One region of the Shewanella sp. FJAT-52076 genome, then DNA from elsewhere that is predicted to be linked to it. Evidence: predicted binding sites of a transcription regulator. Region 1 holds the regulator's gene; the other holds the start of a gene.
What was found. The regulator sigma-54, encoded in region 1, starts transcription at its own class of promoters, with help from an activator protein. The targets are predictions, from matches to a motif close to GTTGGCACGNNNNTNGNNT.
Positions count from the first base shown of each region.

Region 2: the regulator sigma-54 is predicted to act here: its motif matches at 2,222-2,240, upstream of K0H79_RS03290 (P-II family nitrogen regulator).

Region 1 covers NZ_CP080415.1:3,626,159-3,631,420, reverse strand. The annotation lists gene rapZ (RNase adapter RapZ) at 1-153, opposite strand, end outside; gene ptsN (PTS IIA-like nitrogen regulatory protein PtsN) at 150-593, opposite strand; gene hpf (ribosome hibernation promoting factor) at 596-883, opposite strand; gene K0H79_RS16075 (RNA polymerase factor sigma-54) at 914-2,395, opposite strand; gene lptB (LPS export ABC transporter ATP-binding protein) at 2,507-3,238, opposite strand; gene lptA (lipopolysaccharide transport periplasmic protein LptA) at 3,235-3,789, opposite strand; gene lptC (LPS export ABC transporter periplasmic protein LptC) at 3,776-4,333, opposite strand; gene kdsC (3-deoxy-manno-octulosonate-8-phosphatase KdsC) at 4,330-4,881, opposite strand; gene K0H79_RS16050 (KpsF/GutQ family sugar-phosphate isomerase) at 4,878-5,262, opposite strand, start outside.
Region 2 covers NZ_CP080415.1:756,224-761,485, reverse strand. The annotation lists gene K0H79_RS03300 (hypothetical protein) at 36-386, opposite strand; gene K0H79_RS03295 (ammonium transporter) at 578-1,828, opposite strand; gene K0H79_RS03290 (P-II family nitrogen regulator) at 1,840-2,178, opposite strand; gene K0H79_RS03285 (hydrolase) at 2,418-2,957, shown strand; gene nrfA (ammonia-forming nitrite reductase cytochrome c552 subunit) at 3,038-4,441, opposite strand; gene narQ (nitrate/nitrite two-component system sensor histidine kinase NarQ) at 4,688-5,262, shown strand, end outside.

The DNA of each region.
Region 1 (5,262 bases):
GACCTTGTCGTTATTGCCCTTGAGCTGGGCAAGCAAGGGCCCAATCAGCTGCAATGGCAAATTATCGACGCAGTAGTAGCCCAAGTCTTCCAGTACCCTGAGGGCTACCGACTTTCCGGAGCCAGAGCGCCCGGAGACTATAACGAGTTTCATCCGATGATTACCTGGTAAAGTTCCTTTTCATCGTGGCTCTTGCGCAGCTGTTTGAGGATCTGCTTGTCATTCAGCTTTTCGGCCATGGCGGCCAGGGTGCTGAGATGTTGCTGACACTGGTCCGATGGAACCAGCAAGGCAAACAGAATGTCCACCGGCTGCTTATCAATGGCGTCATAACCTATGGCTTCTTCACACTTGATAAGCACAGCTAAAGGCTTATCGATAGTGCCAAGGCGGCCATGGGGAATGGCAATACCATTGCCAATACCGGTGCTGCCCATTTTTTCACGGGCCAGCAGGCTTTCGAATATCTCTTGAGACGAGAGGGAGGGATTCTGGGCAGCAGCGAGATCGCTAATCAGCTCCAGCACCTTTTTCTTGCTGCCCGGAGTGGCACAGCTAGTGCACTCCGGCGCCAGGATGGTACTTAGTTCCATCGTTAATGTTTGGTCAGTTTCTCTTTGTGTTTAATAACCTGACGGTCCAATTTATCAATTAGGGCGTCAATGGCGGCGTACATGTCTTCATGTTCTGAAGTGGCGAATACCTCGCCACCGTTGAGGTGAAGCTTGGCTTCTGCGATTTGCTGCAATTTCTGAACATTGAGAACAACGTGGACATTATTGATCTGTTCGAAATGGCGTTCAAGCTTGGAGAACTTGCTCTCTACGTAGTTACGCAGTGAATCAGTGATTTCGATATGATGCCCAGTCAGATTGATTTGCATAGACACTTTCCTCCAAAGACCTTGGGTGGGTTATAAACTCTTACGTTGGTTCGACGGTGGGATCAGCATCGCTTCTCGGTATTTGGCGATGGTGCGTCTAGCAACGTTGATTCCTTGTTCTGCCAGAAGTTCCGCCATTTTGCTGTCGCTCAATGGTTTCTTCTGATTTTCTGCCGCCACCAGTTTCTTGATAAAGGCGCGGATGGCAGTAGATGAGCATTCTCCGCCATCTTCGGTCCCGACGTGGCTGGAGAAAAAATATTTGAGTTCAAAGATACCCCTTGGGGTATGCATGAACTTTTGGGTGGTGACCCGTGAGATGGTGGATTCGTGCATCTCTACCGCTTCGGCGATATCGTTGAGCACCATGGGTTTCATGGCCTCTTCACCATACTCAAAAAAGCCCTGCTGGAACTGCACTATGCAATTGGCGACTTTCAGCAAGGTGTCGTTGCGGCTCTCCAGGCTCTTGATAAACCACTTGGCCTCCTGCAAATGCCCGCGGATAAACTGGCTGTCAGCTTGGTTGCGACTGGTGCGTGCCATGGCGGCATATTGCTGGTTCACACTCAGTTTAGGCATACAATCGGGATTAAGCTCTACAACCCAGCGGCCATTTTTTTTACTGACCGAGACATCTGGAATGACATACTCATCCTTGGTGCTGGTCACAGACTCACCGGGACGGGGGTTCAGCCCCTGAATGAGGATGATTGCATCCCTGAGTTCTTCTTCCTTGAGGCGGGTTTTACGCATCAGGGTACGGAAGTCGCGGTTGGCAATCAGATCCAAATGGTCACGGATAAGCAGCTTGGCGTTGTCCAGATGGGGGGTATCCGCCGGGAACTGACCAAGTTGAATGAGCAGGCACTCTGCCAAATCACGGGCAGCTACCCCGATGGGGTCGAAGTGTTGAATGCGTTTGAGCACGGCCTCAACTTCGTCAAGCTCGACTTCTTCATCGCCCACGGCCTCGAGAATTTCTTCAAGGCTTTGGGTTAAGTAACCCTTTTCATCAATGGCATCTATGATGGCAGTGGCAATGGCCAGATCGGTATCGGAAAAAGGGGTGAGATTTTTTTGCCACTCGAGATGTTCGTACAGACCTTCACTGGTTTCGCCCTGAAACGGCATATCATCTTCGCCACGGATCCCAGGACCGGAAACGGGGGCAGCCGTAAAGACTTCATCCCAGGTGGTATCCATTGGGAGCTCGTCCGGCATGGACTGCTGACTGATAGCGTCTGAAGTTTCCAGCGAAGCACTGTCACTGGTGTCGTTTGAGACGGACTCCTGGCTGAACTGGTCGTCAAATTCTTTATCGCCGCCGTCGGCATCAAACTGATCGCTGCCCAGTTCGTCGTCCAGCTCCAACAGGGGGTTGGCGTCGAGGGCTTGCTGAATTTCCTGTTGCAGTTCAAGCGAAGAGAGTTGAAGCAGACGAATGGCCTGCTGCAACTGTGGCGTCATTGTGAGTTGTTGTCCCAGTTTTAGCTGGAGCGACGCTTTCATTGTACTGCGAATCCTTCACTAAATTATTCAGGTAGAAAGCTTTTCTATCAGGTTATCCGGTGATTTACCACCCTGATTATCCGGATATGAGAAGGGGGCTTTGTTAATTAACTATAGCCTGAATTGCTCACCCAAGTACACTGCACGCACCTGCTGATTGTCGAGGATTTCGGCAGGGGTGCCTTCGGCAATCAAATCGCCATGGCTGACGATATAGGCTTTTTCGCACACATCGAGGGTTTCCCTCACATTGTGGTCGGTGATAAGCACTCCGAGGCCACGATTCTTGAGTTGCTCGATAATCTTTTTGATATCGATAACGGAAATCGGGTCGACCCCGGCGAAGGGCTCATCCAGCAGGATAAATCTGGGGTTGGCGGCAAGTGCCCGGGCAATCTCGACCCGGCGACGTTCACCCCCTGACAGTGACATGCCAAGATTGTCACGGATGTGGGTGATGTGGAACTCTTCCAGCAGCTGCTCCAGCGACTCTTCACGCTCATCGGCGTTCAGCTCTTTGCGCATCTGCAGCACGGCCATGATGTTATCGCGCACCGACAGCTTGCGGAAGATGCTGGCTTCTTGTGGCAGGTAGCCAATGCCTTTGCGTGCCCGCAGGTGCATGGGATCCAGCGTCAAGTCATCATCGTTGATGTGTATGCTACCCTTGTCGCTCTGTACCAGGCCTACCACCATGTAAAAAGTGGTGGTTTTACCGGCCCCATTGGGGCCCAGTAAGCCGACCACCTGGCCGGTATTTACGGTGAGGCTGACGTTTTTGACAACCTGGCGGTTTTTGTAACTCTTGGCGAGATTACTGGCCTTCAGGGTCAGTTGGGTCATTGCTGCTTCTCTTGCTGAGGTTGCTCAGTAGTGCCCTTATCCTGCAGATCCTGCTGGTAATTTTCGGGCTTGATGATGGTGATAACCCTGTCGTCTTTTTTACCGCTGCTTTGGGAAGTGAGCTGCTGCTTTTCGATATCGTAAACGATGGAGTCGGCGCTGACCTGGCTGCCATCCTGCTCGACCTTGGCATTGCCTTTGAGGCTCATAACACGACTGTCGATGTTGTAGCTGATTTCGGTGGCACTGGCATGCACGGTGCGGCCATCTTCCACCTGCTGGCTGTAGGTGGCTGGGTTACCCTTGGCAAGCAGAATACGTCTGCCGCTTTTCTCGTCGGTGAACGAGCTCAGTTCATCAGCCTTGAGCACCAGGCTGCCCTGGGTCAGGGTAACCGGGCCTTCATAAACGATGCGCTTGTTTTTCAGATCGGCATAACTGTTGGCCGCGGCAATTTTTACTTCCTGGCTCAAATCAAACTTGGTGTTGGCCAAAGCCACAGCGCTGCAGGTGCAAAGCAGCACCAGAATGAGCGACTTATTTAGGTTCATAGGTTCCCTTAATCTTGCTTAAGAGCTTAACTTCTTTGGCATTGAGATCAGCATAGAGGCCATGGCCGCTCAAGTGGAAGTTATTGCCGCTGATAATAATTTCTTTGTCGGAGGTGAGGATCATCGTCTTGAGATCCAACTCCAGGTAACTGGTATTGAGCTGCTGCAGTGGCTCGTCTATGGTCAGGGCCTCAATCAGTACTTCTTCTTCGAGCATGACCTCATCGCTGACCTTGTCCAGTCTGCCGGTTTTGGCGGTGAGACGCCATTCGCCCTGGCCATCTTCGGGAAACAGGGTGTAAACAGGCTGAGTAAACAGAGTTTGCGCATCACCATCGAAGTGTTCCATGTAGGAGGCACTGACGCGGCTTTCCAACTTGCCCTCGGCGTTGTAACTGATACTGCGAAGGTCGGTTGCCACGTAATCAGGCTTTTGCACACTGTCTGTGAGCTGAGGTTGACTGGCCTTTTTGCTTTGCACCTGCCAGTAGAGCGTCAGCGCGGTGCCGAACAGCAAAATGATGGCGAGTGTGACCCGATTCATACGCTCATCCCGTGGGCCGAATCGAACTTATCCTGGCTCATTAGCAAGAGATCGGCGAGTTCTCTGAGGGCTCCATGCCCACCGGGTAGCGTTGTGACCATGTCGGCGTGTTGGCGAACAAAGGGATGACCATCGGCGACACAAACCCCGAGTCCCACTGCTTTCATCACAGATAAATCCACCATGTCATCACCAATGTATGCCACTTCGGCCCCATTGACGCCATAGAGGCCAAGTAACTCTTCATAAGGCACGAACTTGTTATCAACGCCCTGATAGATATGGGCGACTCCGAGGGCCGTCATGCGGTGTTCCACAATCTGGGATTTGCGCCCGGTGATCACCGCCACCGCGATACCCGCACCCTGCAGGGCTTTGACGCCATAGCCGTCACGGGTATGAAATGCCTTCAGCTCTTCCCCCTGATTGCCAAGGTAGATGCGGCCATCGGAGAAGACCCCGTCTACGTCGCAAATGAGCAGCTTGATACCTTTGGCCTTGTTCCAGATGGCATCATCAATGGGGCCGTAGAGTCCTTGGTGCATCAGATAACCCCTGCTTTAACCATGTCCAGCATGTTGAGCGCGCCGATTGGGCGTCGCTGGGCGTCAATCACAATCAGGCCGTTGATATTTTTTTCATCCATGAGTTTAAGCGCTTCGGCAGCCAGCATGTGCTCACCAATGGTGATGCAATTGCGGGTCATCACATCGGCAATACTGGTTTGACGCAGGTTAATTTGCGCATCAATCACCCGGCGCAGGTCACCGTCGGTAAAGATGCCTTCCAGGGCACCTGAAGCATTCACAATCGCCGTCATCCCCAGGCCTTTCTTGGAGATTTCATACAGGGCATCGGTAATACAAATATCGTCATGCACCAGTGGCAGCTCGTCCCCTTTATGCATGACATCACTGACATGCAGCAGC
Region 2 (5,262 bases), 1.5 Mb from region 1:
TGGCACGAAAAGCCCACTCAATACGTAACAAAAGTTTAACGCTCTGTTCCCTCGTTTGACTGGCTGGCAGGTTGTCCTTCAGCCTCAGGATTGGGAACGGAAATGTAGAGCTCTCGTCCCTGCCACAAATAAGGTCTGTAGAAGAGACCATTGCAGCTGAAATACCGATAGGGGGATGGCACCAACATACATCCCAGTGGCAGAGACTGCAGTATATCCAGTTGTTGCTGAGCCCGTATGGCCTCCTGCCACTGATGCTCCCGGGCCAGTTGGTCACGAACGGCAAAGGCATCGAAGGCTTCATCACTCTTTCGCACCACCACCTGCCCGGCGGTAGCACCCAAACTCAGCAGCATTGTCAGCACGAGTAACTTTTTTATCCGCATTTCCAACTCTCCCTTCAGCCCCGGCCTCTATTCAGCCCCGGTCTCCTTGCGACCTCAGTCTCCCCTCAACCTCAGCATGGCGTCCCCGGCCTGATATCCAGGCTCAAGTCAGTATCCCTCCCCTGCTTTGCCAAATACAAGCGAAACAAAAACAGCAGGCCTGAGCCTGCTGTTTGTCTGAGTTTTGAAGATTAACTGGCCGTTTTTACCGTCACAAACTCGGGGTAGGCGTCGATACCGCAGTCTGAAGCATCCATACCATTGTATTCTTCTTCCTCGCTGACACGGATCCCCATGGTCACCTTGAGGGCAAACCACACCAGGAAGGAGGCGCCGAAGGTCCAGGCAAAGATGGCACAGATACCAAACAGCTGTCCGCCCAGGGTCGCATCGGCATTGGATGCAGGTACCAACAGCAAACCCAGCACCCCGGCCACGCCGTGCACAGAGATGGCACCCACGGGGTCATCAATCTTGATACGATCAAAGCCCACGATAGAGAACACCACCAGGGCACCAGCCAGCAAACCAATGGCGGCGGCGAACTCCAGTGAAGGTGACAGGGGATCTGCGGTAATGGCCACGAGACCCGCCAGCGCACCGTTCAATATCATAGTTAAATCGGCCTTGCCCCAAATCATTTTGCAGACGATAAGGGCAGAAATGGCACCGAAAGCCGCAGCCGAGTTGGTATTGACGAAGATCTTACCGACAGAGGCGGCGTTGGCGGCATCGGACACCATCAACTGTGAGCCACCGTTAAAGCCGAACCAGCCCATCCACAGGATAAACATACCAAGAGTCGCCATTGGCAGGTTGGAGCCAGGGATAGGGTTAACCTGACCCGATGGACCATATTTACCTTTACGGGCGCCCAGCAAAATCACGCCGGACAGTGCCGCGGCAGCACCGGCCATGTGCACAATACCGCTACCGGCAAAGTCCACGAAACCGGCCGCGCTGACAAAGCCGCCACCCCAGGTCCAGAAGCCTTCGACCGGATAGATTACCGCCGTCATCACCACGGAAAATGCCAGGAAGGCCCAGAGTTTCATGCGTTCAGCCACAGCGCCGGACACAATCGACATGGAGGTTGCCACAAACACCACCTGGAAGAAGAAGTCTGATTCCAGTGAGTGGTCGGCATCGGCGGCCTGGGTACCAATCAGGGTACCGAAGCTTGGCAACCAACCCGCTTCAGGGTTGTCCACATACATGATGTTGTAGCCAACGATCAGGTAGGTGATACAGGCAATTGAATAGAGGCACACGTTTTTGGTGAGGATCTCAGTGGTGTTTTTGGAGCGCACCAGACCCGCTTCCAACATGGCGAAGCCTGCCGCCATCCACATCACCAAGGCCCCGGAGATCAAAAAGTAAAAGGTATCCAGTGCGAATCTGAGTTCGGCCACTGTCAGGCCCAGTTTGCTGATTTCTTCCATCTCGCTTCCCCTTACAGTGCTTCGTCGTCTGTTTCACCGGTCCGAATCCGGACCGCTTGCTCTAAATCGGTGACAAAGATTTTACCGTCACCGATTTTGCCGGTATGGGCCGCTTTTACGATGGCCTCCAACAGCAGCTCGACATTTTCAGCCTTGGTTGCGATATCCAGCTTTATCTTGGGCAGAAAATCCACCTGATATTCGGCACCGCGATACAGCTCGGTGTGCCCCTTCTGACGGCCAAAACCTTTGACCTCGGTTACTGTCATACCTTCGATACCCATGCCGGCGATGGCTTCACGCACATCGTCGAGTTTGAAGGGTTTGATGATTGCACTCACCAGTTTCATTCCGGCCTCCACTGATTGTTGTATGTCTTGCCTGACAAAGACATTTCAAGCATCGCGCCAAAGTTTCAACACAATGTTTTTAATATATTTATTACATTTTACGCACAAATTGAGCGCATAAATTCGCACAAAAAAAGTGCACTTATGCAGACTGCGCACCAATGTGGTGCATTTGACTTTCGGCGTATTGGCAGCGGCATCAAAAAGGGGTTAACTGGGTAAAACCAAGGAGGCGAGACATGCTTAAGCCAAGTGAAACTGTGCTTGTAGTCGTGGATGTTCAGGGCAAACTGGCCCGACTGATGCACAACTCAGAAGCCATGCACCAGCAGCTGATCACCCTGATAAGCGGGGCAAGAATTTTTGATATTCCCATTCTCTGGTTAGAGCAGTTACCGGAAAAGCTGGGGCCCACTTCTGAAGAACTCCGACTTGTGCTCGAAGGCTTCAGCCCAATTCCCAAGGAACATTTCAGTGGCTGGGCCTGTGATGAGTTTCAGCAAGCGCTTAACAACACCGGGCGCAAGCAGGTGCTGCTGTGTGGCATAGAAACCCATATTTGTGTGTATCAAAGCTGCCGTGACATGCTGGACAACGGCTTTGATGTGCATTTGGTGGCCGATGCCATGGGGTCCCGCACCGCCGAGAATAAAGCATTGGGGCTGCAAATGATGGGTGAGGCCGGCGCCAAACTCACCAACGTGGAGTCGCTGCTGTTTGAACTGCAACATCATGCGGTTGGTGACAGTTTCAGGGCATTGCTGAAACTCATCAAATAAATTGCTGCAACACTCAATTCTGCCAAAGAAAAGCCCCCGCAATGCGGGGGCTTTGTGTATGCAGGCTTGGGGTTTGCTGCTTACTTGTAAGTGGCTTCGCGGGCCTTGGCTTCTGCTTCCCACTTGGGCAGCATTTCTTGCTTGAACTTGGCCTTATCGGCGTTCATCTTGTCCATGTCCATACCCAGAGCAGCCTGAGCTTTGGCCTTGGTAGAGATGTCCGGCAGCTCGATTGGCTGCTTCACGCCTTTGGTGGCCAGCAACTGTGCCAGTTGAACGCGGGCATTGGCAGCCTTGTCCACGGCAGTACCCAGTACGCGCAGGGCTTCAGCTGGAGCGTGTGCAGACACACCGTGAGAAGCAATGGCGTAGTCCCAGCGCCACTGAGCGTGACGGATGTTGGTCAGGATAGGCTTCATTTCTTCTTCGGTGGCACCGGCTTTCCAGGCAGCACCGGCTTCGAAGTGAGCAGCAACCAGCTGAGTTTCAGCCTTGGACTTCAGCTCCATCACTTTGGACTTGTTGTCCTTGTAGACGGTCAGCATGTGTTCTTTGTCCTGGCTGTGGCAGGTACCACAGGTTTCTTCGAAACGATCGAATGGGTTGCCCACTTTGTGATCGGTAAACTTCTTACCCTGTTCGTTGGTCACTTTCGGCATGTGACAGTCAACACAGGACACATTGTTTTGACCGTGAGTACCCAGTTTCCAGGTTTCATAACCTGGGTGCTGCGCTTTCAGCATTGGGGTCTTGGACACAGCGTGGGTCCAGTCAGCAAATTGGATGGCGTCATAATAGACTTCCATGTTTTCCACTGTGGTGCCGCCGTCCCATGGGAACTTCACGAAACCTTTGCGATCATCAGACTTTTCGAAGTAGTACTCCACGTGGCACTGGGCGCACACCATGGATTCTTTATCCTGCTTGGAAGCCTTGTCGAATGGGGTACCAATGGCTTCCATGGCGCGGGAAGCAAATGGACGTGACAGGCGCAGTTTTGGGGTGCCTTTTTCGTGACAGTCACCGCAACCAATGGTGTTGGCCACTTCGGCGCCACCTTTGGCCCACTTGCCGGTGAAATAGCCTGATTCGCCCTGCTCTTCAATCAGACGGGGCACGTCAGGGCTCTTACAGCTCCAGCAGGCCATTGGCATTGGGCCATCTTCGGCTGAGGTAGGAGCACCGGTACGCAGGGTGTTGCGCACGTCGGTCAGTGCATACATGTGACCACGGGGGGCGTTGTAGTCTTTGGCAAAACCGTAGCCGGCCCACAAAATCACCAGTGCAGGATCCTGCTCCAGCGCATCTGTGATGGCTTCGCTTTCGGCAGTCGCGTGCCAACTGTTATATTGTTTGCTGAATTTGTCTTTGTATACATCATTGCGTGGCTCGGTTTTATCACTGGCCATCGCACCGGCAGCTACAAAGCTGGCGGCGACCAATGCGCTCAGCGCAAAGGATTTTCCGGTTAGCTTTCTCACCATCTCATCTCCGTGTTAGTTTTTGTGTTTCTGAAATACCCACGACATCTCCAGGGTCAAAAGTAGTCCTGTTAACTCTCCTTTTACATACCTATTAAGTGGTATCGGAGCCAAAGTTTGCACAAGATCAAACTCTGGATGTGTCATTGTTCACACTTTTGCATGAGTACGGGTGTGGTAAAGAAAAAGCTAATGTAGAACATAGGCTTTAGTTGCAAACATCGGCTCTCCTTCTCGACAGGAATTTTCATGAAACGTGGCAGTCTCACCTCCAAGATTCTCGGGCTGATGATGGTGCTTATCCTGCTCTCCAGTGGGCTATCTATCTTCGCACTCGCCAACCTGTCATACAGCTTGGGCGATGCCCGTGCCATCAATGCTTCAGGCTCACTGCGGATGCAGAGTTACCGGTTAATGTTTTATGCCAACTCCGGCAGTGACGAGGCCGAAGATAAAATCCGTGAGTTTGAAGCCACGCTCTATTCACCGGCACTCAAGAACTCCCTTGACTGGAGTACGCCCCAACGCCTTAAAGATCAGTATCTGCTGGTTATCGACAAATGGAAGGTGATGAAATACTTCATCGAAGAGGAAAACTCACGTCTTTATGCCTCTTCGTTGAAGGACTTTGTCGATACCATCGACCTGTTCGTACTGGAAACCGAACATCACGCCGCCTTTAAATTAAAACTCCTTGCAGCCAGCCAGTTGCTGGGCCTGGGGATGATGCTTGCCATCGCCCTGGTGGCGGTACGCTATACCAAGCGCAAGGTGGTGGAGCCGCTAAACCAGCTGATGCTTTCCGCCAACACCATCTCCAAGGG